Regions from separate parts of the Bacillus siamensis genome, predicted to be linked through region 1. Evidence: riboswitches for the same ligand, from Rfam matches in the RefSeq annotation. Region 1 holds a riboswitch; the other holds the start of a gene.

Region 1 (15,320 bases):
AAACTCGTGTTAATCACAGGATCAACTTCCGGCATCGGAAAAGCCGCGGCAAAAAGCTTTTTAACCGAAGGCGCCGAGGTGATTGTAAACGGAAGAAAAAAAGAAACCGTTGAACGGACGGTTGAGGAGCTTTCCGCTTACGGAACGGTTCACGGCATCGCCGCAGATTTATCGCGTCAGGAGGAGGCCGATGATTTGATCAAGCGCGCCGCCGGAATCGGGGAAGTCGATATTCTCGTTAATAACCTCGGTTTTTTCGAAGTGAAGGACTTCGCGGATGTATCTGATGACGAATGGACCCGGTATTTTGAAGTGAATGTCATGAGCGCTGTGCGCCTGTGCCGGCGTTTTCTGCCGCAAATGCTTGAAAGAAACAGCGGACGGATTTTGAACATCTCCAGTGAAGCCGGTGTCAAACCGCTTGCGCAAATGATTCCGTATTCAATGACGAAAACGGCGTTAATCAGCTTGTCCCGGGGAATGGCGGAAATGACAAAAGGCACGAATGTCACGGTAAACTCCGTGCTGCCGGGACCGACATGGACCGAAGGCGTCGCTTCTTACATGGAAGGAGCCGCAAAGGCCGCCGGAGAAGATACGGACAGCTTCGTCCGGGATTATTTTAAAGTGAATGAACCGACATCATTGATTCAGCGCTATGCGACCCCGGAAGAAGTCGCCAATACGATTGTATTTCTCGCTTCAGCTGCGGCATCTGCCATTAACGGCACCGCACAGCGGGTTGAAGGCGGCATCATCCGCTCCATTTAACAAAAAAAGCCCGGCACAATGGGACTGTTCCCATATGCCAGGGCTTTTTTACATGAGGCCTGCAAACGGAACCGGCTCCCAGCCGCCCGTCTCAAGCTCTGCGGAAAACAGGCCGCCCGCATGCGGCTGTTCAAGTCTTTCGGCTTCCGTCAATTTTTCCGTTGCGGTCGTAATGTATAATGTGTTGAGCTCCCTGCCTCCGAACGCACAGCAGGTGACGTATTTTGCGGGAACTTCAATAGATGCAATTTCCTTATGCGAAAACGGGTCAATCCGGACGGCACGGCCGCCTCCGAACAGAGCCACCCACAGCATTCCGTCCCGGTCAATGGTCATCCCGTCGGGAGATCCGTGCGACTCCGGAAAGCGGTAGACCGTTTTCGGATCTGATACGGCTCCGGTTTTAGGATCGTATGCATAACAGACGATTTCCTGCGTCGGAGTATCAATATAGTACATCAGGTTTCGGTCCCGATCCCAATCCAAACCGTTCGAAGTGGAGACCTGGTCTTTTATTTTGGCAAGGCTGCCGTCCGTATTCAGACGGTACAGCGAAGCCTCCTCTTCTTTGCCTTCCATGCTCGTCGTCCCCGCCCATAATCTTCCGGACGGGTCGCATTTTGCATCATTGAAACGGATATCTTCCCGCATGTCTTTCGGCTGCTTCATCTTCGTCAATGTGTCTTCCCGAAGATTGTACAGGTAAAATCCGTCTTTCATCGTCATCACCAGCTCTTCCTTTGAATACAAGGCCAGAGCCGTGACAAATGATTTGAATTTAACGGAACGGTTGATTCCGTCAGCCGGAGTAAAAATATGGAGCTGGCTGCCCAGTATATCTACCCAGTACAGGCATTGCTTGTCCTTATCCCATAAAGGGCCTTCTCCTATAACTGCTCTCGTATCTGCTCGTAATGCTGCTTCCATGTGTGAACACCTCTTCTTTTGCTTGTCAGTCTTCTATTGTTATTCCCGACAAAGCGGCGTCCAAACTCAATCTTTCTTAAAAAGAATCGTAATCACAGTTCCGGCGCTGATTCTGCTGTTGACATGAATGGTTCCGTTATGAAGGTGAACCAGCTCCTTGGCAATGGCGAGCCCGAGTCCAGTTCCTTCTGACGGCCCCTTCGTATTCGTTCCCCGGTAATAACGGTTAAACAGCTGGTGAATCGTTTCGTCGTCCATTCCTCTTCCGTTATCTTTCACCTTCAAAATGAGCTGTTCTGCTGATTCCTCAAGCACAACCCGAATGGCCGTCCCTTTCTTATTATGCTTTACCGCGTTTGCCAGCAGATTCTCCAGAATACGGCGGAACCAAGCTTCATCAATGGCGAAAAGAATATCTTCCTTTTTGGTTTCAAAGGCGATGTCATAGCCTTCCGAGAACGTGTTTTTCGTGAAATCGTTCGTGACGTTTCTGATAAACGGAACGACGTTGATCAGGCGCCGTTCGATCGGGAGGGCGGCGTTTTTCAGACGGTATGTCAAATTCAAGTCCTCAATCAGCTTCGACATATATTCTGATTTTTCCCGGACGATCTGTCCCATTTCTTTGACTTCTTCCGGGGTCCATTCGTATTGCTTCGATTCAAGCATCATGCTGTAGCCGTAAATCGTGCTCAGCGGGGTTTTCAAGTCATGGCTCAGCCCGGCGATCCACTCTTCCCTTGTCGCCTGGATTTTTTCTCTGTTCTTCTTATCCCGCTTCAGCGTGTCAGTCAGCTGATCCATAGATTCGAAAATCTCTGCGAAAAAGCGGAACGGCTGCTTTGTTTTGCCTTTTTTGTTTTTGCTGACCGGCTGTCCTTTGCGGTTCTTCGGCTCTTCAAGCCGGCCCTTTGATAAATTGACGAGCCATTTGATGGTATGAAACAGCGGCCAGCCGAAACGGAAAGAGTACCAGATGGTCAGGATGCAGATCATCAATACTAAGATTCCGATCAAGAGGAAGAGGGTTTTCATCACATTTCTCAGAAATGACTTGTTAAACTCATGATCGGGAATGTACACAGGGTTCGGCACAGACGCGACCATCCATTTCGTTTTATCGAGTCTTTTAAAAGAAATTTCCCGCTTGTAATTCCACGGTTTGGAATTGTATTTCAGCAATTCAAGCTCATTGACGGTGTTCCGCTCTTTTTTGGTGCTGTTGATATCCCCGAGCAGTCTGCCGCTGTCTTCGAGAAGGTAGACCGCCCCTTTTTCCCGTTTAATATAATCAACCGTGCTTTTTTTATATTGAGAAAGAGAAGCGAGGGATGGCTCTTGGGACTCGATGTAAGTGAGAAGCTGCTCACTGGCAGATTTCCAGCCGAACAGAATCAGATAGGTCTCATCATTAATCGTGACCGTCCAGTAGTTCAGCTTATAGTTGTCAAAATTCCGATACTGATAAATGGATAAGAGATCTTTTCTGCTGTAATGGCTCGGGACGTCTTTCGGCACTCTGTACGCGTAGTCTGTTTTTTCTTTGTCATTAATAATCTGCAGCCAGCCCTTCTGCTTTCTGACCGACATCTTTAAAAATTCATCGACATCCCATGTGCCGTCTTCATTTTTATCAAGCCACGCTTCAAACGAGTCTGCCGTCGCTTTAGTAAGTCCCGCATTTGCTTCCGCTTCGCTGAAACGCCAATCCAAATAGAAGAAAGAAGCGACGGCCAAAACGGACATCAGCAGGATGACCAGCAGCAGCTGACCGAAAAAGTGAAGCAGAAATTTTCCGCGCATTCTCATGAGCGGGTTCCTTTTTCTCCTTGATCGGGAATAAACCGATAACCGAGGCCGCGCACCGTGACAATATAGGACGGATTGCTGGGGTCTTTTTCAATCTTTTCTCTGAGCTTGCGGATGTGAACCATGACGGTGTTGTTGTCGCCGTAAGACGGATAGCCCCACACTTTTTCATAGATCTGATCTTTCGAGAGCACCACATCAGGATGTTCACAGAAATATTGAAGCAATTGCAGAAGCTGTGCGGAGCAGCTGACGGGCTCGCCCCCGACAATCAGCTCGGCGTTTTGCGGCGAATAGGAAAAATGGCTGTATGAGTACGTTTTCTCTTCGCGCTTATAGGTTCTCTTCAATGTCGCCCTGATCCGCGCCGCCAATTCCAGCGGATTAAACGGCTTTGTTATATAATCGTCAGCTCCCAATGCAAATCCTGACAGCTTATCCGCATCAGACGACCGGGCAGTCAGAAAAAAGATCGGAGCGTCTGTATAGTTCCGGATTTCGGCGCATGCCTCAAAACCGGACATGCCTTCCATCATCACATCCAGCACGAGCAGATCCGCTGTCTCATGTTTAACAAACTCAATCGCTTCCTCTGCGCTGCCTGCCGTCTTAATGTTGTGATAGCCTTCTTTGACGAGAACGCGCTTGACCATATCAACGATCGCCTTCTCATCGTCTACAATTAAAATTGACGCATTTTCCACCTTGGACGTTCCTTTCTCTTTGTTTTTTTCATCATATCATTATATGGATAAGATTTGGTACTTTTTTAGTGCGGAGGTCTTGCGGGGAAACAGAAAAGAAAAACGAGACCGGACATCTCCTCTCGTTTTTCTCGCGGTGTCAGAGCGGAATCCCAATCATCCCGCCGCTTTGTCAGGAGCTTTCATTTATAAGATGAAGAATAAATTCCCAAAATCCCGGCACTTCCTGGCATAACAGCATGTCCGCTTTCTCTACGATTTTAATCTTCAATTCCTGTTCCAGATCTTCTCTTTCCTGGTAAGACGTATTGCTCAGTTTTTTTTTTATCATTGGCGAAAAACGCGAAATCAAGAGTTCCATTTCGTCGATATCTGTTTTCCCCTTGTTGAAGTCAAATGGCCCGTTCACTGCTTATTTTCCCCCTTTTTTCTGCTTGTCCAGCTGCTTTCTGAGATTGTCGAGACCCTTTTTATGAATATTGGAAATGTTCTGCCTGGATTCCCCCAGAGACTCGGCAATCTCCTTCATTGTCGCTCCGTGAAGGTAAATATTCGTCAGCACGCTTTTTTGTTTATCGGTTAACGTCTGGAGCGCTTCGTATAAATCCCGGTTTTGGACATGCTGGCTCAAATCCCCCTGCTGCCGCAGAAACTCTTCATACGCGTCTTTTCCCATTTCATAGGGAAGCGCTTCACCTCCTTCCGGCTGATCCACCGTAAGCGGATAGCGCTTCTGATTTTTGCGGATGCGCTTGTCAAAGTCGATGGAGAAAATCCGGATCATAGAATTCATATATTTGATGATCCGGATTTCCTTATAAAACTGCTTAAAATGTTCGTCCAGTGATTTTGCATCCTTCTCGTCTGAATGTTCGAGCACATTTTTAAATTTCTCGTAATGCTTAGGGTCACTCAAGAAATGTTTGACGATCGGATGTTTCATGATTTCCTTGCATTTTGACCGTAAAAGAACTTGATAGTCCATAAAACCGCCTCCTATTTAAATTAAATGAAAGAAAGCAAAAAAAAGTAAACTACTCCTTTCCGACTAAGGTTCCACACTTCTTATGTCCCGGTTTTTCCGGAACAAAAAAAAGACCCTCCGCCCGGATATCAGGTTTACAAGAGCAGCACGTTCTTTCACTTATATACATGACTGCAGGTCAAGTCAGGAGGTGGCTGGTGATGGATCAGGTTTTTATAGAAGAAGTTGTCAGACAGATCGGCAATCTCGGCTTTCCGGCTCTGATTGCCATGTACCTTCTCACCCGGTTTGAGAAGAAGTTTGACGCCCTGATCGAGCTGATGGCGGAGCTGAAAGACCAGAAAATGAAAAATTAATTTTCACACGAAGTTGACTTTTCATCAGGACGCATCACTTAACAAAGCAGAAGGGAAAACGAAAGGCCTTTCACATTCTCTTTCTGAAAACCAAAGCTTGAGAGGAGACGATTTACATGTCAAAAGAAAACAACTGCAATATCCCGCAGCCGATTAGAGGAGACAAAGGAGCGACCGTCACGATACCGCGCAACCTTGAAAGAGACCGCCAAAATCCGGATATGCTGACGCCGCCGGAAACGGATCACGGCACGGTGGATAATATGAAATTCTCTTTCTCAGATGTGCATAATCGGCTGGAAAAGGGCGGATATGCGCGTGAGGTAACTGTCCGCGAGCTGCCGATTTCTAAAAATCTCGCATCTGTCAACATGCGTTTAAAACCGGGCGCCATCCGTGAGCTGCATTGGCATAAAGAAGCGGAATGGGCATATATGCTGACGGGCAAAGCGCGGGTCACAATTGTTGATGAACAGGGACGCAGTTTTATTGATGACGTGAAGGAAGGAGATCTGTGGTATTTCCCGTCAGGCCTGCCGCACTCCATTCAGGCGCTGAAAGAAGGCTGTGAATTCCTTTTAGTCTTTGATGACGGTTCATTCTCAGAAAACAGCACATTCCAAGTAACTGACTGGCTTGCCCATACGCCGCTTGATGTCATCGCCAGCAACTTCGGGGTTTCAGAAAAAGACCTTGCCGGACTGCCGGGGAAAGAAAAATATATCTTTGAAGAACCTGTTCCCGGGAAGCTGAAAGATGACATTGTGGAAGGACCGAACGGCGAGGTGCCTTACCCGTTCACCTACCGTCTGCTGGATGAAGGTCCGACTGCTGAAACGGACGGCGGCAAAGTATATATTGCGGATTCCACAAATTTCAAAGTGTCCAAAACGATCGCTTCAGCGCTTGTCGTGGTCGAACCGGGCGCAATGAGAGAGCTGCATTGGCATCCGAATACACATGAATGGCAGTATTATATTTCCGGTAAAGGACGAATGACGGTGTTTGCTTCGGACGGCCATGCGAGAACTTTCAACTATCAGGCCGGAGATGTCGGCTACGTTCCGTTCGCCATGGGCCATTATGTAGAGAATCTGGGGGATGAGCCGCTCGTCTTCTTGGAAATCTTCAAGGATGACCACTACGCCGACGTGTCTCTGAACCAATGGCTCGCCATGCTTCCTGAGAAATTTGTCCAGCAGCATCTGGATCTGGGCAAGGACTTTACAGATATTCTTTCGAAAGAGAAACACCCTGTCGTCAAAAAGAAATGCTGAAGACACACACCGACTTGCAGAGTCCGTCTCTGCAAGTCTCCTCTGTGTAAAAAGGAGCTGAGCAGATGATCAATCAAAACGGGCCGAAATTGTTTTTTCTCCAGGTGCTCAGGTATGCCCTGGCAGCGGCCGCTGTATTATTCGGGTATTTCATCGTGATGATGACCGTTTTTTCATTAGCCGGGACGAGCTACGGATCAATGGCGTACGTCCTGCTTTTTTCCGTGCTTTTTATTCTTCTCGGTTTATGTTTTGAACCGCTTGAGCGGCTGATGATACATAGCTTTACTTTTTTTAGGACGGGCAGGCTGCCTTTTCTTCTTTTAGCCAGCACCGTTCAGCTGCTGTTCCTCTGGATGACCGCGTATACGACGGATAAACTGATTGAAAAGATTTGGCTGTCAACGACCGAGGAGCTGATTGTGGCGGGGGTTTTTTTCGTTTTGGATAAATGCGTCTCCGGGCAAAAGCAGCCCCGGACGCAATAAAAAAAACGCAGACCGAAATGGTTCTGCGTTTTTACCGTCATACCGTGGCATTTTCATGCCGGATCAAATCGTATGTCAAGCAGACGGGTTTGTTCGTACGCGGATCTTTAACGATCTGTGCGTCAATCTGAAACACGTCTTTCAATATGCCGGGCGTCATGACTTCCTCCGCTGTCCCTTCCTTGATGACGCGCCCTTTTTTCAGCGCAATCATATAATGGGAAAAACGGGCGGCATGGTTCAGATCATGAATGACCATTAAAATCGTGCGCCCCTGCTCTTTGTTTAATTTGTCCAGCAGCTGCAGAATTTCAAGCTGATGGGCGAGATCTAAATAAGTGGTCGGTTCATCAAGAAGCAGCAGCTCCGTTTCCTGAGCGAGCGCCATGGCGATCCACACACGCTGCCGCTGCCCGCCGGAAAGCGCTTCGATCGGCCGGTCGTAAAATTCGGCCATCCCCGTCTCTTCAAGCGCCCATTTGATCATATCACGGTCTTTATCACTCAAGCGGCCCATTCCGGACTGATGCGGAAACCTGCCGTAAGAAACAAGTTCGTATACCGTCAGCCCGCTCGGCGCTTCAGGCGTCTGCGGAAGGATGGCCATTTCCTTGGCGATGTCCTTCGTGGATTTTTGCATGATCGCCTGTCCGTTTAAATAGACGGCGCCGGATTTCGGTTTCATGATTCTTGACATCGTCTTAAGAACCGTTGATTTTCCGCATCCGTTTGGGCCGATCAGCGTTGTGATTTTTCCTTTCGGTATGGCGATGTCCAATTCTTTCGCTATCAGACGGTCTCCATAACCGACAGTAAGCTGTTCCGCCGATAATGAGTTCATCGCGGCAGTCTCCTTCCTCTATTTCGTTTTCATCAGCAAACATACAAAATACGGCGCTCCGAGCACGGAAATCACCAAGCCGACCGGAACCTCGGACGGCGCAAGCACATTTCTCGCCAGCGTATCAGCGAGCAGAAATAAAAATGCGCCGATTAAAGCCGAAATCGGAATAAGCGTTTGATGGCGCGGCCCGGTAAGCCTTCTCGCCAAATGCGGGGCAATCAATCCGAGAAAAGCGATTCCGCCGGCTGCCGCAACACATGACGCGGCCAAGGCGGCGGCTGAAAACAGCAGAATGCGCCGCTCCTTTTCGACCCGGGTGCCGAGTCCCGCCGCCAGCTGGTCACCGAGCTGGAGCACGTTTAAATATCTCGCTTTATAGAGGCTGAACGGCAAAAGAACCAGCAGCCACGGCAAAATGGACAGCACCATTTTCCAATTGGCATTCCAAATCGAACCGGAAATCCATACAAGCGCCTGCATGAAGTCCCGCGGGTCCATCTTCAGCTGAAAAATCAGGAGAAGCGCATTAAACCCCGCATTAACGCCGATCCCGACCAAAATGAGCCGGACAGGCGAAACACCTTTTTTCCAAGCGAGCACATAGATGAGCAGCACAGCCAGAAAAGCCCCCGCCAAAGCGCTCACCGGAAGCAGCCATGTACTGAACATGCTTAAATCAGCAGCAGACCCTTGGAAAAAGAAGATAAATAGCACAACCGCCAAAGACGCCCCGGCGTTAATACCGAGAATGCCCGGCTCCGCCAAGTCATTTTGAGACACGCTTTGAAAAATAGCGCCTGAAACAGCGATTCCGGCCCCGACCAGCAATGACAGCACCATGCGCGGCAGTCTGAATTCAAATAAAACGAGCTGATCCCGGGCATCCCCCTGTCCGAAAAAGACACGTAACGCATCGAAAGGCGCAATCCGGATCACACCCATATTTAAGCTGATAAAAAAGACGATGCATATGAGCAAAAACGTAATGGCTATAACCGCCAGCGGTTTTTTCGATTTCACATTCATTACAGCCCTCTCCTTTCCCTGCGCGCCAAATAAAAGAAAAAGGGAACGCCGATAAGGGCCGTTAAAGCGCCGACCGGTGTTTCAAACGGCGCATTGACGAGTCTTGCCGCAATGTCACTGAAGACTAACAAAACGGCGCCGAATACCGCCGAACAAGGAATAATCCATCTGTAATCTACACCGACTAAAAAACGGGTGATGTGCGGAATCACCAAGCCGATAAAAGAAATGGCTCCGGCGACTGATACTGAAGCCCCCGTCAAGAGGACAACGACAACCATTCCGATGACTTTCACAAGCGCCGTGTACTGCCCTAGCCCTTTAGCAAGCTCCTCACCCAAGCTCAGCACCGTCACTGAGCGCGCAATCAGAAATGCGAGCAAAAGTCCGATGACGCCGACTGTCAAAAGCAGCTGGACGCCCTCCCATTTCACGGATGCGACTCCTCCGGCATACCAGAACTTCACATCCTGAGCGACATCAAAACGGATCGCAATCGCGCTTGAAAGCCCCGTTAAGAAATAGCCGACCGCCGTACCGGCCAGCGCGAGCTTCACCGGTGTCAGCCCGCCTTTTGAAAACAGGCCGATGCCAAACACAATGAGCGCCCCGATTCCCGCTCCCATAAAGGACCACAAAACAAGCCCCGCGGCAGAGAGCCCCGGAAAAAAAGCAAATGCCAAAGCGATCGCAAATCCCGACCCCGACGTCACGCCCATAATGGAAGGCTCAGCAAGCGGGTTTCGCGTCAGCCCCTGCATGATCGCCCCGGACACAGCTAAAAAAGCCCCGACGAGCGCGGCGGCGGCAGTTCTCGGCAGCCTCAGATCGCGTATGATTTGATGAGATGTATTTTGCGGCTGAAAGTGAAAGAGAGCATCCCACACCGTCCGCAGATGAATATCGGCAGCTCCGATGGAAACAGACAAGGCCGCGCCGATCAATAAAACCGCAATACCGGCACACAGCAGCACAGCCGCCCGGAATGAACGCGCCGTCCACTGGATTTCGCTCCCTGATGCCCCTTGAGCCGTCATTGTCTGCTTCTTTTTTAATAGACCCAACACTCGTTCTTCCTTTCTCAAAACAAGAATGGTAATGATAATGATTATCAATGACTTGTTTCAGTATAGCACTATTATCTTCTCTTTTAATAGACCTAATTTCATATGACAATAGAAAGTTTTTCTTTAAAAAGAGCGTGCTTCTCTATAAAAGCAGTGATATAATCACACTGATAATGATTCTCTTTATCACTATTTTTTTATGAAAGAAGGAATGTCAGATGTTCCATACATACAAGAAAATCGGCGCTGCGCTGATTGCCGTGCTGCTCATCGCCGCTTTGGCCGCATGCGGAAATTCTTCAGACACGAAAGGCTCTTCTGAAAAAGGAGAAACCGTCACTTATAAAGCCGAAAACGGCAATATTAAAATTCCGAAGCACCCGAAACGTGTCGTCGTCATGGCTGACGGCTACTACGGCGACTTCAAACAGCTCGGCATCAATGTTGTCGGCGCGCCGCAAAACGTATTTAAAAACCCGTATTACAAAGGGAAAACAAACGGTGTGACAAACATCGGCGACGGCACATCCGTTGAGAAAATCATTGACTTAAAGCCTGATTTAATCGTTGTGTGGACGACACAAGGCGCCGATATTGAAAAACTGGAAAAAATCGCGCCGACCATCGCCATTAAATATGACAAGCTCAGCAACATTGATCAATTCAAAGAGTTTGCGAAAATGACGGGCACTGAAGATAAAGCAGACAAATGGCTGGCTGAATGGGATAAGAAAACCGCTGCCGCTAAAACAAAAGTTCAAAAAGCGGTCGGCTCAAAAACCATCTCCATCATGCAGACAAACGGAAAAGACATCTATGTATTCGGTAAAGACTTCGGCCGCGGCGGAAGCATCATTTATGACAAACTCGGGCTGAAAGCCACAAAACTGACGCAGGAAAGAGCCATTCATCAAGGGCCGGGCTACGCCAGCATTTCACTTGAAAAACTGCCTGACTTCGCGGGAGACTATATCTTTATGGGGCCGTGGCAGGCCGGCGGTGACGACAAAGGCGTGCTTGACAGTTCAATCTGGAAGAATCTCGATGCCGTCAAGCAAAACCATGTCTACCGCATTGATCCGATCGGCTTCTATTTCTCAGACCCGATCTCACTCGAAGGCCAGCTCGACTACATCACAAAAAGCTTAACAAAGTAACCCGGGAGCCGCTGTCACAGCGGCTTTTTATGACGCCAAAAACTTGACAAAAAAATTCATTTATACTATAATTTACATTTTTGGATTAACATGTATAATAAGGTTCTCCCGGCCGGAGATTGACGTAAATAACGGAGGATCTTTAATATGAGAGAAAATAAGGCGAGTATGACTTCCCTGCTGTCCGCTTTCGTAAGGGCGTACCACAGTAAATACGACACACCGGTGATATTTGATGATTTCTTGGCACAAGATCTTTTATCTGAAAAAGAGCTGTCGGACATCAGCGATCATTTGATTCAAGGTATATCATTTTTCAGCAAAGACATGGCCCGGAGGCTTCAAGGCAAACCGGATGACATCTTAAAATGGGTGACTCAAGTCCAGCTGTCTCCTACACCGTTAGCACGTGCGGCGTATTGTGAAGAAGTGCTCCTGAATGAAGTGAAGCTCGGGGTTAAACAGTATGTCATCCTTGGCGCGGGGCTGGATACTTTCTGTTTCAGGCATCCCGAGGTGACAAACGGCTTAGACATCTTTGAAGTGGATCTCCGCGCTTCACAGAAAGACAAATTAAACAGATTAAAACGTCTTGAGCGCGATATTCCGAGCCGTCTTCATTTTGCGCCGATGGACTTTACGGCTCCGCTTTCTTTCAGCCGTCTGAATCAGGAAGGTTTTTCCCGCCGAAAAACCTTTTTCAGCCTGCTCGGTGTGTCATATTATCTTACGAAAAAGCATCTGGCCCGCCTGCTTACACAATTATTTGCCGAAGTCCCGCCCGGCAGCTCTATCGTGTTTGATTATGCGGATGAATCGCTCTTTGAAGAAAAAGGACTGTCAAACAGAGTGGAGAACATGGTGAAAATGGCTGCGGCAGGCGGAGAACCGATGCTGTCGTGTTTCAGCTATAAAGAAATTGAAAAAATGTTAGAATCATCATGCCTGCTTATTTATGAACATTTATCTCCAGCGGTTATCAATGACCGTTTTTTCAGCGGGCGCACTGACCATTTAACCGCATTCGAGACCATTCATTATATACACGCCGTCAAAAAGTAACCGCTGACACCAAAAAAGACATCCCACAGACGTGAGATGTCTTTTTTTATACGGATTGTCTGTTGTTTGCAAATTTCTTTGAAACGAAAGGATATAACAGCAGACCGACGAAAAACAGTCCGATCCCGAGAATAAAGGTCGTTAAATCGGCCGTTCCGGTAATAATGACGTAAAAAGAATAAATGCAGGCAAGGATGGCGATGAAACCGTCCTTCACTCTTGAACCCTTGATTTCGTCATACGTTTCACCCGTCAGCACGAGCTTCAGGCTGTAAAACGCAGATACGAGATACGGAATCAGATAAGCGAGTGTCGCCGCCGTTGTTAAAAACGTAAACGCGTCACTGATTGTCCGGGAAATAACCGAAAAGATAAAGATCTGTGACATCACATTCGTGACGATTAACGACACAACCGGGCTTCCCTGTTTATTCGTTTTTGCAAAAGCGGCGGGAAAGTCTCCTGATTTCGCGGCTTGATACGGAACTTCAGAGCCGAGAAGAATCCAGCCGAGCATCGTCCCGAACAGACAGAGGATCGCCAAAATCGCCATGATGATGCTTCCCGCATTGCCGACGATCGCGTATAATACGTCAACAAACGGTTTTTCCGAGCCGACAAGCTTACCATGCGGAAGCACGCCCATCGTAATCAATGTCACGATAATATAGATGCTGAGCGCGATCAATAAGCCGGTAATGGTGGCGCGTTTCACGTCGCGCTGCGAACGGGCGCGCCCGGATAAGATGACTGCCGATTCAATTCCGACGAACGCCCATAATGTTGAAATCGCCGCATTGTGGACCTGACCGCCGATTCCCTCAACCGTGTGAGGACCTGTCTGAACCGGAAAATAAAAATGATCAAAAAACGACGTTTGAAATACAAACAAACCTGCAATGATAAAGAAGATAAATCCTAATACCTTTGAAAACGTCGTAACGAAATTTAATTTACTCGCACCGTTCATGCTGGAAACGAGAATCGTGTGAGTGCCCCATAATAAAACCGTACATACGGCAAATGTCAGCAGCTGGCCAAGTGTAACCGCCTGACCGCCGATTGAAAACATTTCACGCTTATCCGTTAAAATCGGGAAAAAAGAAGTTAAATATCCGGCAAGGCTGGTGATGATCGCCACGTTGCTGATCCAGCTCGCCACCCAGTAGCCCCACACCATCGTGAAACCGGCTGCGTTCCCTTTTTTCCGATCACTGAACAGCGCTCTCGCATAGCTTTGCGGCCCCGCCGTCAGCTCAGGCTTGCGGATGGATAAGTGACCGAAGACAAGCGCGATCATTAACACACCGGCTCCCGTTAAAAGCCATGCCGATGTAGCGCCGAACGGGCTCGCGATTTTTGCGAGCGTGCTCGGAAGGGAAAAGATGCCCGAGCCTACCATATTTCCTACGACAAATGCCGTTAATAACCAAAAACCCCATTTTTTCGTCTGTTCCATTCCTGTACCTCCTGGTTGTTCATTCGTACGGACCAGACCCCGAGACCATATTTACACACAAAAAAAGCCTGAACAAAAGTCCATGCTTAAAGAAACACACACCCTTGATCTCCGGATAGCCCTCCGCGAAAAAGCACGCGGCAGTCCTGCACTTATTCAGATACAGTCCCAGCATAAAGAAGGATCGGCTTTCTTTACACTTCGGCGCTGATGCCTTTAACACATGTTTTGCGGCCCCTTATCAGCCTGGCATGTGCGACTCATCATCAAGCGCAACCTCTACCTCACCGAGAAAGAGTGAGGATTTTTATCATTCAATTCTACTCAGAGGTTATCAGAGATAAAAAGATCTGTCAAAGGGAAAAATTAGACGGAAAACGGATAGAGCATTCGCCCTACCCGTTTTATATAGTCAGCGGTTGTTTTTTTTCTTTTGAACAGCTTCTTGAAGCGGATCGTCTTTCAAAGCTGCACTGGCGTCATCAAGCGCACCTTGAATGACGTTTTTGTTTTTATCGCTGTTTTTGCCTTTTTCTTTGTTAAAGAAAGCCATCTGTATCACCTCTTTATCAAATATAGGTACACCTATAATGTGTCTTTTTCCGCGGCAGAATATGCGGAATCCGTTCTCCTTCCTTTTGGCGGAACAGGTAAAGTTTGTTGATCAAACATGCATTCTCTTGATATATTTGTAATTCAGGGGATTTTGGCAAAAATAAAAAGGAGAAGCGAAAAATGACAGGAAAAACACACATCATGGGAGGCATCGCTTCTTGTTCCGCAATTGCGTATTATTACGGGTATGATCCGGTCCTTATGACCTCTGCGGGTGCCCTCGGGGCGCTGATTCCCGATATTTGCCACACGAAAAGCAAAATCGGCAGAACGCTGCCCGTTCTGTCCAAAATCGTAAGCACGGTGTTCGGCCACAGAACGTTTACACACAGTCTGCTGTTTATGCTTATTATGTTTTTCATCACGGCAGCCTATATCCCGAATCCGAGCATCTCCGCCGGACTGATGATCGGAATGGCAAGCCACCTTGTGCTTGACGCATGGACCGTCAACGGCATTAAACTGCTGTTTCCGTCCGCCATCCGCTTCCGTCTTCCCCTTTATATGAGGACGGGGAGCTTTTCGGAGCAGCTTGTGCTGGCCGGGTTAACGATTGTATCCTGCTATTATTTATACGAATTGGTTCACGGCCGCATCTCTTAAACAAAAAGCGTCTTTTCGCTTTTAGGGTGAGGAGTCATACATATGAAAAAATCCTTTTTCAGCAATCATCGGTTTTTATGCCTGTCCATCCTGTTCATGTGGATAAAAACATACGCCGTTTACAAGCTCGGTTTTGATCTGCAGAACAATTCGGTTCTTGAGGAATGTCT
Region 2 (15,320 bases), 510 kb from region 1:
GCCTCCAAGGTTGTCCACTGATAAACCGGAGTCGTCTGCAATGACCATTTTGTTGACGGCTTTTGCCACGGCTTCCGCTTTTAAGATGGCGTTTTCTTCAAAGGTGTGTCCGGTTTCCTCAATTTCTTCCGTAAATCCGATTTCCGCCAAAGAAGAGACGCTGTAGCCTTTCGGTTCGAGTATTTCCTTAAATTCTTTTACTTTTCCCGGATTGTGTGTCGCAATAATAGCTTCTTTCACGCTGATCAGGCCTCTCTTTCTTTATTTCAGTTCAGGCAATGTTTCTCCCAGCACTTCTTTTTGCTTTTGAATAAGCGTCTGGATTCCTTTTTCGGCAAGGCTTAACAGTCCGTTTAAATCTTCACGGGAGAATGTGGCTTCTTCGCCCGTCCCTTGAAGCTCTACAAAACGTCCGCTTCCCGTCATGATGATATTCATGTCGACTTCAGCCGTTGAATCCTCTTCATAATTCAGATCCAAAAGCAGACCTTCTTCTTTATCCATCCCGACAGAAATGGCCGCAAGATAATCTGTCACGGGAGAAGTTTTGATAACGCCGCTTTTTACGAGTTTTCCGGCCGCAATGGCCATTGCCAAGAAGGCGCCGGTAATGGAAGCCGTTCTTGTTCCGCCGTCAGCCTGAATGACGTCACAGTCGATCCAGATCGTCCGTTCGCCGAGCTTTTCCAAATCAACGACGGCCCGAAGCGCACGCCCGATCAGACGCTGGATTTCCATCGTTCTGCCGGAGACCTTTCCTTTTGAAGATTCTCTTATCGTTCTTTGATTCGTGGCGCGGGGAAGCATGCTGTATTCCGCTGTGATCCAGCCTTTTCCTCCGCCGCGCAAAAATGGCGGCACCCGGTCTTCCACAGATGCATTACAGATAACCTTTGTATTTCCCGCTGTAATTAAAACAGAGCCCTCCGGGTGAGTGATAAAATCCAAATCAAATGTGATAGGGCGCAGCTCATCGTGCTGTCTTCCGTCGTGTCTCATATTTTACCTCCGATTATATGTACATAAACCTTTTGTTCCGGATTGTGAATAAAGAAAGAGGCAGCCCGGAACGCTAACCTCTTTTTTACTAGTATATCAAAAATCACAAATTAAAAACTACCCGTATTCACTTGTGACGGTCTCGAAACGGGTTTTGAAAGGGATTCACCCTTTTCATTCACCAGTTCTGATTTTCCGTTTACTTTTATAGAAACACTTTTTATCGACGGCTGTTCTGTTAATGTGAGAACGATGCTGTCCAGTACGCCCGATGAGACCATTTTTGTTTTTTCATCGGCGCTTCCGTAAATAGAGCTGTTAAAGTCAAGTGTAACCCGGCCGTCTTTTACTTCCGGCTTGCTGAGCAGCTTAACATCGTTATTAAAGTCCGTCAAAAGCCCGCTTGCTTTGCCCGGCCCGTCGGCGAGCTGTTCAACGGCAGCGGTGATGTCATTTGTTTCCGAATTGTCAATCCGCTTTGTGACAGGCACGTAATATTCGCTCGTCTCTGTTTCCGCCAGATAGTATACAGTCAGCGGATGGGTGTCTGTCAGATCATTCACTCCGGCGGTTTCAATATTAATTCCGTCTTTTCTGCTTAAGTCGCCCGTAATCGGCGTGCCGCCTACAGGCATTTCTTTCAGTTCATGCCCGTTCATTCTGATTTTGACTTTATCTATGGAGCTGAATTGGGTAAGCGTCCATGTAATCGATTGCAGGATTTTTTGTTCGTCTTCTTTTTTATAGTTTTTAAATTCCTTCGAAAAATCAGCGACGGCGGTACCATCTTTTTTAATGTCAACATTTACCGTCGTATCAACAGGAAGCACCGCTCTGAATCCGTTCGGCAGGATTTCTGAGACAGGCCCCCCCTGAACCAAATACTCAAGGGCCTGCTTTGCGGTTCCCTCACTGTTCGGAAGAGGCAGTGTCTGTGCTGCGACATAGCCGTTTTTATCAATCAGATACAGCTCTCTCATGACTGTATTGGCCGGCTGGTCGGCTTTAGACGTGCCGTTTTTTTCTGATTGCTTTGATTTTGCCTGTATCCCCGCTTCACCCTTTACATATGAAATGTCTTGAGGCGGGTCAATTTCCCCGGCTGTTTTATCGGATTGAAACAAACCGCATCCTGATAATACAAAAGCCGAAGTAAGACATGTTGCAGCAATGACTGCAGGTCCTTTTTTCAGCATACTTTTCCCTCCTAAGGCTGTTTGTACTATGATGTATACGAGCCCTGTCCGGGAAATAGACCGGGATGCGCAAAAAAACCCGCCGTAAACAGCGGGTTTTTTGATTTATTTTCTGATCGGCTCTTGAAGGGAGATGCTCTCGACATGGCCGATTTCATGGCCGAACCAGTCTTCGGCAATTTTTGCGAAGCCGTTCCGTTCTCCCGTTGTAAGAAACTGATACTCCGGTGCATGATTCGATTGGTTTAACAAACCTTTATAAGACAAGATGGTACTCACTTCTCTCGCTGTCTCGTCACCGGAGGAAATGATTTTCACATGATCTCCCATATAGTCCTGAATCGGTTCTTTCAAAATCGGATAATGCGTGCATCCTAGAATCAGGGTATCAATTGCTGTACCTTTTAAAGGCTCAAGTGATGCTTCGACAGCTTCCTCCGCCGATTCCTGCAGAAACCGTCCGCTTTCCACAAACGGCACCAGCAGCGGACAAGCCGTGTTCTCGACTTGAAGGTCTGCATTTAATCCGAGCAGCGCCTGCTCATACGCTCTGCTTTTAATGGTATTTATCGTGCCGATGACGCCGATATGCTGGTTTTTCGTCACCTTTATCGCCGTTCTCGCACCCGGCTGAATGACGCCGACAACCGGAATATCCGTTTTACGCTGAATATCCTCCAAGGCAATGGCCGTGGCCGTATTACAAGCGATCACGAGCATTTTGATATGGTGGTTTTCCAGCAGGTAATCGGTCATTTCCCATGTGTATTGAAGAACTTCTTCTTCAGGACGCGGGCCGTACGGGCAGCGTTTTGTATCTCCCACGTAGATGATATTTTCCTTCGGTAGCTGTCTCATGATTTCCTTAGCAACGGTTAACCCGCCAACCCCGGAATCAATGACTCCTATCGGCTGTTCCAACAAAATCGCCTCATTTTCTTTTCATTTCATGCTGCAGTTTCAATAATGATTTTTCGAAGACGGCTGTTTCTTCTTCGGAAAATGTCTCAAACATATCCCGCAAATATGCCTGCCTTTTTAAAATCACTTCCTGAATAATGCGCTCTCCTTCAGCGAGAAGATGAATTCTGACGACCCGTCTGTCAGCAGGGTCTTTCACCCGTTCGACAAGCTTATTTTTTTCCATGCGGTCTATCAGATCCGTCGTCGTGCTGCAAGCCAAATACATTTTGCCTGATAATTCGCCTATTGTCATATCCCCCAATTCATAAAGCCATTGAAGGCCTACGAATTGCGGCGGTGTAATTGCATATTGGTTAAGGATTTCTCGTCCTTTTTGTTTAATGATCGCAGCGATATGGCGGAGTGATTTTTCGATATCCGCAACATGCTCTACAGATTTTGATGTCATTTGTCCATCCCTCACTCAAGGATCTTTCTGGGCTATTCACGCTCCGTGTCTATTTTCCTTCTTTTTTTAAGAAAATGCAAGACTGACGGAGAAAAAGGAAAAGCCGGGATTTTCAGCGCATGCCTATCACCCCGGGCGCCAACACAAATAACCGGCTCCTTCTCGTAAAGAAGGAAAACCGGCAAGAATCAGAGCTCTAGCTCACCCATTCTAAGAAGCTCGACAACAGCTTGCGAACGCCCTTTCACACCTAACTTCTGCATGGCATTTGAAATGTGATTCCGTACAGTTTTTTCACTGATAAATAGCTCGCTTGCAATTTCTTTTGTTGTCTTGTCTTGAACGAGCAATTCGAATACTTCTCTTTCTCTTTTGGTCAGCAGCGGCTTTGATTGAAAATCTTTCTCCTTCAAGTATTGTAACCCTCCTTGCTAAGGTGAGAGCGAATCTGAAACGAATGGGTTTATATAGTCAAGATATCATATGTAAAAGCCGCTTCGGAGGTGACGTCACTTAAAGAAATAGTTATCCGTTCAGGCGAGCAGAATGCCTTTCTCCCGCTCCGTCCAGCTGACCGCTTTGCCGCTTGTCTTTGATACTTGTACCATAACGACGGAACCGGTAAAGCACGGCAGGCCTGACTCGTTTTCTCCAAGGTAATGAAGGGTGACGGACGCATTTCCGACAGAGCTTGCTTTGACATAAATCCGCAGATTTTCATACGGCATCACCTGACGCATATAGTCACACTGCTGGCTTGCGACGACTGTCATCGTCTCCGCATTTTGCGCTTCCATGCCGCGCTGCTTAAAGTAGGCGATCCGGGCTTCTTCAAAATAGATGAAAGGGGTTACATTATTCATATGGCCGAACATATCCGTTTCTGAAAAGCGAACCGATACTTCAGTAAAGAAAGAAAACGACTGTCTCCATTCTTCAAACGGGATGTCAATGTATTGCGGTTGTTTCATCACCTTCAGCTCCTTATAAAAAAACCTCTCCCGTGCGGAAGAGGCTCTTTTTCTATATCTTATACTCTGTCGCTTCCGAAGAAATTGCGGAATGCTTGTAAGTTGGTATCTCTGTTCAAAGCAGCGATTGAAGTCGTGAGCGGAATGCCTTTCGGGCAGGATTGAACACAGTTTTGTGAATTCCCGCAATCTCCGAGACCGCCGTCTGTCATTAAAGCTTCTAAACGTTCTGACTTGTTCATCGCGCCCGTCGGATGGGCGTTAAATAGACGCACTTGCGACATCGGGGCAGGCCCCATGAACTTCGATTTGCTGTTGACATTAGGGCAGGCTTCAAGGCAGACGCCGCAGGTCATGCATTTAGACAACTCATATGCCCACTGGCGGCGTTTTTCCGGCATTCTCGGTCCCGGTCCCAAGTCGTAAGTCCCGTCTATCGGCACCCATGCTTTCACTTTTTTCAGTGAATCAAACATTCTGCTGCGGTCAACCTGAAGGTCACGGACAACCGGGAATGTTTTCATCGGCTTCAGACGGATCGGCTGTTCCAGCTTATCAATCAGCGCCGTGCATGACTGGCGCGGTCTGCCGTTGATGACCATGGAGCAGGCGCCGCATACTTCCTCGAGACAGTTCATGTCCCATGCGACCGGAGTAGTTTTCTCCCCTTTTGCATTCACGGGATTTCTGCGGATTTCCATCAAGGCGGAAATTACGTTCAGATTCGGGCGGTAATTGATTTCAAATTCTTCATCGTATGGCGCGCTTTCAGGCGTATCCTGACGTGTAATGATAAACCGTATCTTTTTCTCACTCATGATTATTTCGCCACCTTCTTCTTCGAGTAGTCGCGTTTACGGGGCGCAATCAGTGATACATCGACATCCTGATATTCAAATTCCGGAGCTTCAAACGGACCGGCATGTTTAGCCATTGTCGTTTTGAGCCACTCATCGTCATTTCTTTCAGGGAAATCCGGTTTATAGTGCGCTCCCCGGCTTTCATTTCGGTTATATGCGCCGAGCGTGATGACTCTGGCAAGCTGAAGCATATTGGAGAACTGGCGGGTGAACATCGCCCCTTGGTTGCTCCATTTTGTCGTATCATTAATATTGATTTTCTTAAAGCGTTCCATCAGCTCTTGGATTTTATCATCCGTTTTCAAAAGCTTGTCATTGTGGCGGACCACCGTTACGTTGGCCGTCATCCATTCTCCGAGTTCACGGTGAAGCACGTAGGCATTTTCATCGCCGTCCATCTTCATGATGTCTGCCCATTTTTCTTCTTCTTTTTTCACGTAGGAATCAAATAATGAAGAAGACAGATCTTCAGCTGATGTTTCAAGTCCGGAAACATATTTCACCGCATTCGGACCGGCAACCATTCCTCCGTAAATGGCGGAAAGCAGAGAGTTTGCCCCTAAACGGTTTCCTCCGTGCATTGAATAATCACATTCACCCGCCGCGAACAGTCCGCGGATGCTTGTCATCTGATCATAATCGACCCACAGGCCGCCCATTGAATAGTGAACGGCAGGGAAAATTTTCATCGGAAGCTTGCGCGGGTCATCTCCCATGAATTTTTCATAGATTTCGATAATGCCGCCGAGCTTAACGTCAAGCTCTTTCGGATCTTTGTGCGAAAGATCGAGATACACCATGTTTTCTCCATTGATGCCGAGCTTCTGGTTCACGCACACGTCAAAGATTTCGCGTGTCGCAATATCCCGCGGCACAAGGTTTCCGTAAGCCGGATATTTTTCCTCAAGGAAGTACCAAGGTTTTCCGTCTTTATACGTCCAGACTCTTCCGCCCTCGCCGCGCGCCGATTCACTCATCAGACGGAGTTTATCGTCTCCGGGAATGGCAGTCGGGTGAATTTGAATAAATTCTCCGTTAGCGTAGTAAGCGCCCTGCTGATAAACGATTGATGCGGCAGATCCCGTGTTGATCATGCTGTTTGTTGATTTGCCGAATACAATTCCGGGTCCTCCCGTCGCCATAATAACAGCGTCAGAACGGAATGACTCGATTTGCATATTGGTCAGATTTTGGGCTACGATACCGCGGCACGTGTGCTCATCGTCAAGAACGGCGCCGAGGAATTCCCAGCCTTCGTATTTTGTGACGAGACCCGCCACTTCATATCTGCGCACCTGCTCGTCCAGTGCGTAAAGAAGCTGCTGACCCGTCGTCGCTCCCGCGTATGCTGTTCTGTGATGCTGTGTACCCCCGAAACGGCGGAAGTCCAAGAGCCCTTCCGGCGTTCTGTTAAACATAACCCCCATGCGGTCCAATAAGTGGATAATGGACGGCGCCGCTTCACACATCGCTTTTACAGGCGGCTGGTTTGCTAAAAAGTCGCCTCCGTAAACCGTGTCATCAAAATGCTCAAACGGAGAGTCTCCTTCCCCTTTTGTGTTGACAGCTCCGTTTATCCCGCCCTGCGCGCAGACCGAGTGAGAGCGTTTGACCGGAACGATGGAAAACAATTTAACGGCCGTACCTGATTCCGCTGCTTTAATTGTCGCCATGAGGCCGGCAAGACCCCCGCCGACTACGATAATGCTTGATTGACTCATGATAGCCCCTCTCCCTCTAGTAATCTAGTTCTCTTACACAAACGCAAAAATCGCTTTTAGACCCACGTATGAAAGCGCTAAAAATATAATCAGCGTAACGTAAGTCGAAATTCTTTGAGAACGCGGCGTGACCGTGATCCCCCATGTGACCGCAAAAGACCATAAGCCGTTTGAAAAGTGAAAAATAACTGATAAAACGCCTACAATGTAAAATCCGAGCATAAACGGCGAGCTCAGAATATTCGCCATCATATCGAAGTTGACTTCAGCGCCCATCTGTGCGGCAATCCGCGTCTGCCACACATGCCAGCTGACGAAAATAAGGGTGAGAATACCGGTGACACGCTGAAGCACAAACATCCAGTTTCTGAAATAGCTGTAGTGGCCAGCGTTGTTTTTCGCAGTAAATGCTATGTACACACCGTAAACCGCATGATAAATTAAAGGTAAGAAAATAATAAAAATTTCTAACGCATACCTGAACGGCAGACTGTCCATAAAGCCGGCCGCCTTGTTAAACGCATCCGCTCCCCTTGCGGCAAATTGGTTGACGACTAAATGCTGGATCAAAAAGATGCCGACCGGAATCACACCGAGCAAGGAATGCAATCTTCGAAAATAAAACTCTCTGTTCCCAGACATTACTTTACCCCCTGTTTGATTTAAGTGCGAAATGTGCTAAAATCTCTGCCCCCACTTCGTTTCAATTGTAAGCACTTTATTAAAATTTATTGACAATTTCATTTTACTCCTCCCTCAAAAGGGCGTCAAGAAAACGTGTACATAAATTATAATTTTCGGAATTGATTATTTGACGTGAAAATTTTATTTTCCTGCAATACCTTTTTCACTTTTTTTCACGTGTTTTATAGGATCATCCTGTAATCCTCCCCCCTGTTTAAGCTATAATAAACGAAGGAGAGAGGGGAATACATAATATGAAGAATAATTATGAAGCAGCTTTAGAACCTTTAACTGAACTCGGCGTCAGCGCATACGGCTACGAATTAATCCGGGAAATCGTGCTTCCGGATATCCTCGGCCCGGAGCATTCATCCATGATGTATTGGGCGGGGAAACGCCTCGCCCGCAAATTTCCTCTTCAATCATGGGAAGAAATCCCCGCCTTTTTTGAAAAAGCCGGCTGGGGAACTTTGACAAATACAGGATCAAAAAAGCAAGAGCTGGAATTTGAACTGGAAGGACCGCTCGTTTCCAGCAGGCTCAAACACCAGAAAGAGCCGTGTTTTCAGCTTGAAGCCGGTTTTATAGCCGAACAGATTCAATTGATGAACGATCAGATTGCAGAATCTTATGAACAGGTCAAAAAGAGAGCGGATAAAGTCGTCCTGACCGTGAAATGGGATATGAAGGACCCTGTATAATTGAAAAAAGGCGGTGACTTAAAAGTCCCGCCTTTTTGCCTGCCCGTTTATACGGCAGACGGCTGTTTAGAAAGCTCAAACGCATCATGAAGCGCTTCGACTGCTTTCACCATATCATTGTCACTGACAACCGCTGATACTTTTATTTCAGATGTGCTGACCATTTTGACTTGTACATTTTTTTCCGCCAGTACGGCAAACATGTCCGCGGCGACGCCGGGATTAGAGACCATGCCTGATCCGACAATGGATACTTTCGCCAGCTTTCTTTCAGTTTCAATTTTTTCATAGTCAAGCGCGTTTTTATATTCTTCAAGCACAGCGACCGTTTGCGCGGAATCTTCCGTTTTCACTGAGAAAGAAATGTCTGCTTCCCCATTGTCCGCTTGTGTCTGAATAATGATGTCAACGTTGATGTTTCGTTTCGCCAGCGCGGTGAAGATCGTTGAAAGTGTTGTCAGCCCGCTTGTCAGGCCCGTGACGGACACCCTTGTAATCTGGTCTTCAAATGCAATTCCTCTGACGATTAAATTCTGCTCCATTGATGATTCCTCCTCAATTAATGTTCCAGCTTCATGTTCCGTGCTTGACCGCACTTCCAAAGGCACTTGGTAGTTTTTCGCAAACTCAACCGCCCGCGGGTGCAGAACACCCGCTCCGAGATTTGCAAGCTCCAGCATTTCATCGTAAGAAATTCCCGCCAGTTTTCTCGCTGACCGGACGTACCGCGGATCTGTCGTAAACACGCCCGGAACATCCGTGTAAATGTCGCATTTATCCGCTTTTAAAGCTGCGGCAAGAGCGACCGCCGTCGTATCGGAACCGCCCCGTCCGAGCGTCGTGATGCCGCCGTCTTCGGTTACTCCCTGGAAACCGGCGACAACTGTAATCCTGCCTTCTGCAAGCTGCGCCTGAATTGCGGTGATATCAATATCCGTAATTCTCGCATTGCCGTGGACAGCCTCCGTGCGGACACCCGCCTGCCAGCCCGTATAAGAGACGGCGTCATATCCTTTTTCTTGAAGCGCCATGGCCAAAAGCGAAATCGTGACCTGCTCTCCCGTAGACAGAAGCATATCCATCTCGCGTCTGCTTGGCTCAGATGTCATTTCCGCCGCCAGATTAACGAGCGCGTCGGTTGATTTTCCCATTGCCGAAACGACGACTACGACGTCATGTCCTTTTTTCTTTTCAGCAATGGCGCGATTTGCGGCATTTTGAATTTTTTCGGCAGAGCCGACGGAAGTGCCTCCGAATTTTTGTACGATAAGACCCATACTAGACCACCCTTTACATTTTGGTTCGTGCGGGTGAGGAGAAAAGAGCGTTGTGTCCACAATAAAAAAAGCAATGAGAGGAATAGCTCTCATTGCTTTTTCATATCATTACGATTGATTATGAACAACGAGATAGCCCTCCAAGAAAATGAATTCTTGACAGCTTTACATTTATTTAATGCAAAGCCAGCAAAGCACACCGATGGGATGTGTTTCACTTCGGCGAACTCCCCTTTCAGCCTTTTTCGCAGAATCCATCATTCTCCAAAGGCATACTATTGAAGTTCGCACCTCTATCTTCACCATATAACACGATCTTATGAAATTAGTTCACATTCTAGCAGACTTTTCAGAAAAGCACAATACTATTTTTTCAATTTTTCAAACAGCAGCTGAGCGGCCGCAGCCGGCACACCGGCTTTTTTGATATCGTCAAGACTTGCTTCCTTCATCTTTTTGACAGAACCGAAATGCTTTAAGAGCATTTTTTTGCGTTTTTCGCCGATCCCCGGGATATCATCCAATACGGATTGAAAGGCGCTTTTTCCCCGGATCTGTCTGTGAAAGCTGATCGCAAAACGGTGAACTTCATCCTGAATGCGCTGAAGCAGGTAAAATTCCTGGCTGTTCCGCTCCAGAAATACCGGTTCAAGCGGGTCGCCGATCAGAAGGTTGGATGTTCGGTGTTTGTCATCTTTCGCCAATCCCGCTACCGGGACATCAAGGCCGAGCTCATTCTCAAGCACGTCGCGCGCCGCGTTAATCTGCCCTTTTCCGCCGTCAATGATGATTAAATCCGGCAGCGGGAGATTTTCGCGGAGCACCCTCGAATATCTTCTTCTGACGACTTCTCTCATTGATCCGTAATCGTCAGGCCCTGTTACGGTTTTGATTTTATATTTGCGGTATTCCTTTTTATTCGGTTTTCCGTCAATAAAGACAATCATGGCCGATACAGGGTTTGTGCCTTGAATATTGGAGTTGTCAAACGCTTCAATCCGGTGCGGCGTGTAAATGTTCAATGCTTCGCCGAGCCGTTCGGCTGCACCGATTGACCGTTCCTCATCCCGCTCGATTAATGAGAACTTTTCCCTCAGGGCGATTTTCGCGTTTTTGTGCGCAAGCAGAAGCAGTTCTTTTTTCGGGCCTTTTTTCGGCTGATGCACGGCGGTTTCCAAAAGCTCGCTGATCATGTCCCTGTCAACGCTGTCAGGCACCAGAATTTCCTTGGGCAGAAAGTGATTGTTTTTCGAATAGAACTGGCCGATGAAGGTCAGAAATTCTTCATCCGCTTCCTGGTACATCGGAAACATGCTGACATCGCGTTCGATCAGCTTTCCTTGGCGTATGAAAAAGACTTGAACGCACATCCAGCCTTTATCGTACGCATAAGCGAACACATCGCGGTCCAGAAGGTCATTCATGGTCATTTTCTGCTTTTCCATCGTCGATTCGATGTAAGCAAGCTGATCGCGGAATTCTTTAGCCCGTTCAAATTCAAGCTTTTCCGCCGCCTCTGCCATTTTCTCTTCAAGCTCTTTTTTGACCTCGTTATGCCCTCCCTTTAAAAAGCGGGTGATGTCTTCCACAAGCTCGCGGTTTGTCTCCTCAGAAATATCCTTTACACATGGAGCGAGGCATTGTCCGAGATGGTAATAGAGACAGACGCGGTCCGGAAGATTTGAGCACTTCCTGAGCGGATAAAGGCGGTCCAGCAGTTTTTTCGTTTCCCGCGCCGCCTGTACATTCGGGTACGGGCCGAAATAGCGCCCTTTGTCTTTTTTGACATTGCGGGTGACAATAAGCCGCGGATGGCGTTCATGGGTGATTTTAATAAAGGGATAGGTTTTATCATCTTTCAGCATGACATTGTATTTCGGATCGTATTTTTTAATCAGATTCATTTCCAAAATAAGCGCTTCAAGATTGGAGGAAGTCACGATATATTCAAAGTCCTCAATCTCCGTCACAAGCCTTTGGGTTTTTGCATCGTGAGAACCGGTGAAATAGGATCTCACCCTGTTTTTCAGCACTTTCGCTTTCCCCACGTAGATGACTGTTTTTTGACGGTCTTTCATTAGATAACAGCCCGGCTGATCGGGAAGGAGGGCCAGCTTTTCTTTCAGTTGTTTATTCATACGTTACCCTTCCTTACATTCATTTCTTGTGTCCATTCAGTGTATCACGAACATTTGTTTTTCTCCATTCTCAGCTTTTGGAAGATCAAAAAAGGCGATCCCTTTTAAAGGAATCGCCCTGCCGCAGCCGTAATGGAAACTTTCGGCTTACAGATGTTTGTTTACAAGCTCTTCAAGGGCTTCTTTCGGTTTGAAGCCGACAGATGTTTCAACCACTTCTCCGTCTTTTAACACAAGAAGTGTCGGGATGCTCATGACGCCGTATTTACCGGCAGTTTCTTGGTTTTCATCCACGTCGATTTTGACGATTTTCAGTTTGTCTCCCATTTCTTGATCAAGCTCTTCAAGAACGGGCGCGATCATTTTACAAGGTCCGCACCAAGGAGCCCAGAAATCAGCTAATACGACACCTTCACTTGTTTCAGCTGAGAACGATTGATCAGTTGCTTTTACGATAGCCATTTGTTATTCCTCCAATTGTCAAATGATGATTTTTAGTATAGCATCTCCCATTCGTTCATGCTAATTTAATGCTTATATTATTTTCTCCCGAACCCGCCGAAAATAATCTTATTTATAGAATGTATGATAACCGGTCAGCAGGCGTTCAAAACTTAAGATGGACCCGCCGGCAGCGTGATTAATACAACCGCCATCGGAGGAAGCTCCGCCTCCAGGTTTCCGCCCTTCTGCGTAAACCCGGAAAACGGCTTCGGTTTGACGTTTTCAGGGCTGCTGAATGTATTGTGGGCATTCATTTTTTCAGCATGCAGAATCGTTCCCGAAGGCTTCCCTGTCTTTTTCATCCCCCGCAGTTCAATCTTCACGTCAGCTTTATGCAGATGATCGATATTGCACATGCTGATATGGATGTCTCCGTTTTGCTGTTTGGAGGCGGAAATACTGACTTGCGGGAGCCTGCCGTCTTTCCATTCGTATTCGGCCGCTTTTGTTTCTGCGGCTAAAAGAGCAGCATCTTGGTGAACCTTAAACATATCAAATACATGATATGTCGGCGTCAGCAGCATATTTTTCCCTTCTGTCAGGATCATTGCCTGAAGCACGTTGACGGTTTGCGCGATATTGGCCATCTGCACACGGTCTGCGTGCTGATGAAAAATGTGAAAATGCGTGGCGGCGACAAGTGCGTCGCGAATCGTGTTCTGCTGATACAGAAAGCCTGGATTCGTGCCAGGCTCAGGGTCAAGCCACGTCCCCCATTCATCAATGATCAGACCGACTCTTTTTTCCGGATCGTATTGATCCATAATGGCGCTGTGCCTTGTAATCAATTCATTCATATGGGCCGCCTTTTTCATCGTGATGAACCATTCATCTTCCGTAAACTCCGTCGCTGATCCTTTTCCCTTCCAAAAGTCGCCCGGTATTGTGTAATAATGCAGGCTCAGCCCGTCCATGAGATCAGCGGCTTTTTTCATTAATGTTTCTGTCCAGCGGTAATCGTCGACATTCGCACCGCCGGCAATTTTATAGATTTCGTTCCCGCTGTAATTGCGGACATAGGTTTGAAAGTTCCGATAAAGATCGGCGTAATACTCAGGATTCATGTTTCCGCCGCAGCCCCAGTTCTCATTTCCTATACCGAAATATTTCAGCTTCCACGGTTTTTCCCGCCCGTTTTCCTTTCTCCAGTCGGACATCGGCGTGCCCGCTTCAAACGTCATGTATTCAATCCAATCAGCCATTTCCTTAACCGTCCCGCTGCCGACGTTTCCGGCGATGTACGGTTCGCAGCCGAGCAGTTCACAAAGCATCATAAATTCGTGCGTGCCGAATTCGTTTGAATCAATCGTTCCGCCCCAATGGGTATTCAGCATGGTTTTTCGTTCCCCTACGCCGTTTGCCCAATGATATTCATCAGCAAAACAGCCGCCGGGCCATCTGAGAACGGGAATCTGGAGCTGTTTGAGGGCGGAGGCGACATCCGTCCTGATTCCGCCGGTATTCGGAATATCGGAATCTTTTCCGACCCAGATGCCCTCATATATGCCTCTTCCTAAGTGTTCCGCGAAATGTCCGTATATGTTTTTGTTAATGGTTCCCCGTGTGATATCCGTTTGAATGACTGCCGTATTGTGAGACATACTTGATCATTCCTTTCTTAATAAGAATGAAAGCACTACAGCCAATCTATGTATCTGGGATATATGCTGAAAGGATAATTATGTAAGCGCTTTACAGAAAGCTTATTATATTGGTTCGTACATGTCAATCTATTATTTTGACAATAGATAATTTATACGAACCAATCATCACAAACCAAAACCCTCTGACAAATGAAGCCAGAGGGTTTTGGTTATGAATGAATATTGGCCTTTTTAAATTCCTGGGTCAGGAGCGGAACCACTTCGAACAAATCGCCGACAATTCCGTAGTCCGCTATTTTGAATATTTCCGCTTCCGGGTCTTTGTTGATGGCAACGATCACTTTACTGTTTGACATCCCCGCCAAGTGCTGAATCGCTCCGGAAATCCCGCAGGCAATATACAAATCCGGTGTAACGACTTTCCCCGTCTGGCCGATTTGAAGAGAATAGTCGCAATAGTCCGCGTCACACGCGCCGCGCGAAGCGCCCACCGCTGCTCCCAGCACTTCGGCAAGTTCTTTTAACGGTTCAAACCCATCTTTGCTTTTTACACCGCGGCCGCCCGCAACGATGATTTTCGCTTCTGATAAATCCACGCCGTCCGCTGTTTTTTTAACTACTTCTTCAATGACCGTCCGCAAATCTGCCGGCGGGACCGCAAGCTCTTCAATATCACCCGAGCGGCTTGCATCTCTTTCTAATGCCTGAATGTTATTCGGACGGATTGTCGCCAAGATGAAAGGATCTGTTGAAATCACCTGTTCAAAGGCTTTGCCGGAATAGATCGGTCTTGTAAAAACGATGTTGTCTCCGGTAACGCTTACATCCGTGCTGTCTGAAATCAACCCCGTTTCAAACCGTGCCGCAAGCTTCGGTGACAAATCTTTTCCCATAGAAGTATGGCCGAAAATAACCGCATCGGGCTTTTCATTTTCGATCAGATTCCCGAGAACCGCGGCGTATCCGTCCGCCGTATACTGAGAAAGCCCCGGTGCATCGGCCGTAAATACTTTATCGGCGCCGTACTGAATGAGTTCTGATGCTGCATCAGCCGCGCCTTTTCCCAACAGCACGCCGATGACATCTCCTCCGCCGGAAATGGTTTTGCCTGCGGCTATGGCTTCAAAGGTGACGTTCCGTAAGGCGCCGTCACGAATTTCCCCGAGTACGATCACTTTTTTTCCCATTCTGACATCCCCCAGTTTCTTTAATATCGGTTTATACGACTTTGGCTTCTTTTCTCAGCAGTGAGACAAGCTCCTTCGCCTGCTCAGCGGCTTCTCCTTCGATCAG

The links. Region 1 has a riboswitch for lysine ahead of ABDB98_RS15735 (amino acid permease). Riboswitches for the same ligand answer to the same signal wherever they lie in the genome.
Region 2: linked by a shared signal. The riboswitch ahead of ABDB98_RS13015 (aspartate kinase) and the one ahead of ABDB98_RS15735 (amino acid permease) in region 1 are both predicted to bind lysine.

What each region holds. Positions count from the first base shown of each region.
Region 1 covers NZ_CP155579.1:3,165,697-3,181,016, forward strand. The annotation lists gene ABDB98_RS15665 (SDR family NAD(P)-dependent oxidoreductase) at 1-771, shown strand, start outside; gene ABDB98_RS15670 (SMP-30/gluconolactonase/LRE family protein) at 820-1,698, opposite strand; gene ABDB98_RS15675 (HAMP domain-containing sensor histidine kinase) at 1,765-3,507, opposite strand; gene ABDB98_RS15680 (response regulator transcription factor) at 3,504-4,211, opposite strand; gene rsoA (sigma-O factor regulator RsoA) at 4,384-4,620, opposite strand; gene ABDB98_RS15690 (sigma-70 family RNA polymerase sigma factor) at 4,624-5,154, opposite strand; gene ABDB98_RS15695 (YvrJ family protein) at 5,397-5,552, shown strand; gene ABDB98_RS15700 (oxalate decarboxylase family bicupin) at 5,669-6,829, shown strand; gene ABDB98_RS15705 (regulatory YrvL family protein) at 6,895-7,317, shown strand; gene ABDB98_RS15710 (ABC transporter ATP-binding protein) at 7,355-8,158, opposite strand; gene ABDB98_RS15715 (FecCD family ABC transporter permease) at 8,177-9,187, opposite strand; gene ABDB98_RS15720 (FecCD family ABC transporter permease) at 9,187-10,224, opposite strand; gene ABDB98_RS15725 (iron-hydroxamate ABC transporter substrate-binding protein) at 10,473-11,411, shown strand; gene ABDB98_RS15730 (class I SAM-dependent methyltransferase) at 11,559-12,473, shown strand; gene ABDB98_RS15735 (amino acid permease) at 12,520-13,932, opposite strand; lysine riboswitch at 14,041-14,222, opposite strand; gene sspJ (small acid-soluble spore protein SspJ) at 14,345-14,485, opposite strand; gene ABDB98_RS15745 (metal-dependent hydrolase) at 14,668-15,150, shown strand; gene ABDB98_RS15750 (LTA synthase family protein) at 15,193-15,320, shown strand, end outside.
Region 2 covers NZ_CP155579.1:2,655,145-2,670,464, forward strand. The annotation lists gene ABDB98_RS12960 (XTP/dITP diphosphatase) at 1-249, opposite strand, end outside; gene rph (ribonuclease PH) at 262-999, opposite strand; gene ABDB98_RS12970 (GerMN domain-containing protein) at 1,110-2,195, opposite strand; gene racE (glutamate racemase) at 2,301-3,119, opposite strand; gene ABDB98_RS12980 (MarR family winged helix-turn-helix transcriptional regulator) at 3,127-3,567, opposite strand; gene gerE (spore germination transcription factor GerE) at 3,756-3,980, opposite strand; gene ABDB98_RS12990 (acyl-CoA thioesterase) at 4,101-4,538, opposite strand; gene sdhB (succinate dehydrogenase iron-sulfur subunit) at 4,598-5,356, opposite strand; gene sdhA (succinate dehydrogenase flavoprotein subunit) at 5,359-7,119, opposite strand; gene sdhC (succinate dehydrogenase cytochrome B558) at 7,153-7,761, opposite strand; gene ABDB98_RS13010 (YslB family protein) at 8,058-8,504, shown strand; gene ABDB98_RS13015 (aspartate kinase) at 8,552-9,781, opposite strand; lysine riboswitch at 9,907-10,085, opposite strand; gene uvrC (excinuclease ABC subunit UvrC) at 10,147-11,919, opposite strand; gene trxA (thioredoxin) at 12,067-12,381, opposite strand; gene ABDB98_RS13030 (alpha-N-arabinofuranosidase) at 12,534-14,024, opposite strand; gene ABDB98_RS13035 (electron transfer flavoprotein subunit alpha/FixB family protein) at 14,237-15,214, opposite strand; gene ABDB98_RS13040 (electron transfer flavoprotein subunit beta/FixA family protein) at 15,246-15,320, opposite strand, start outside.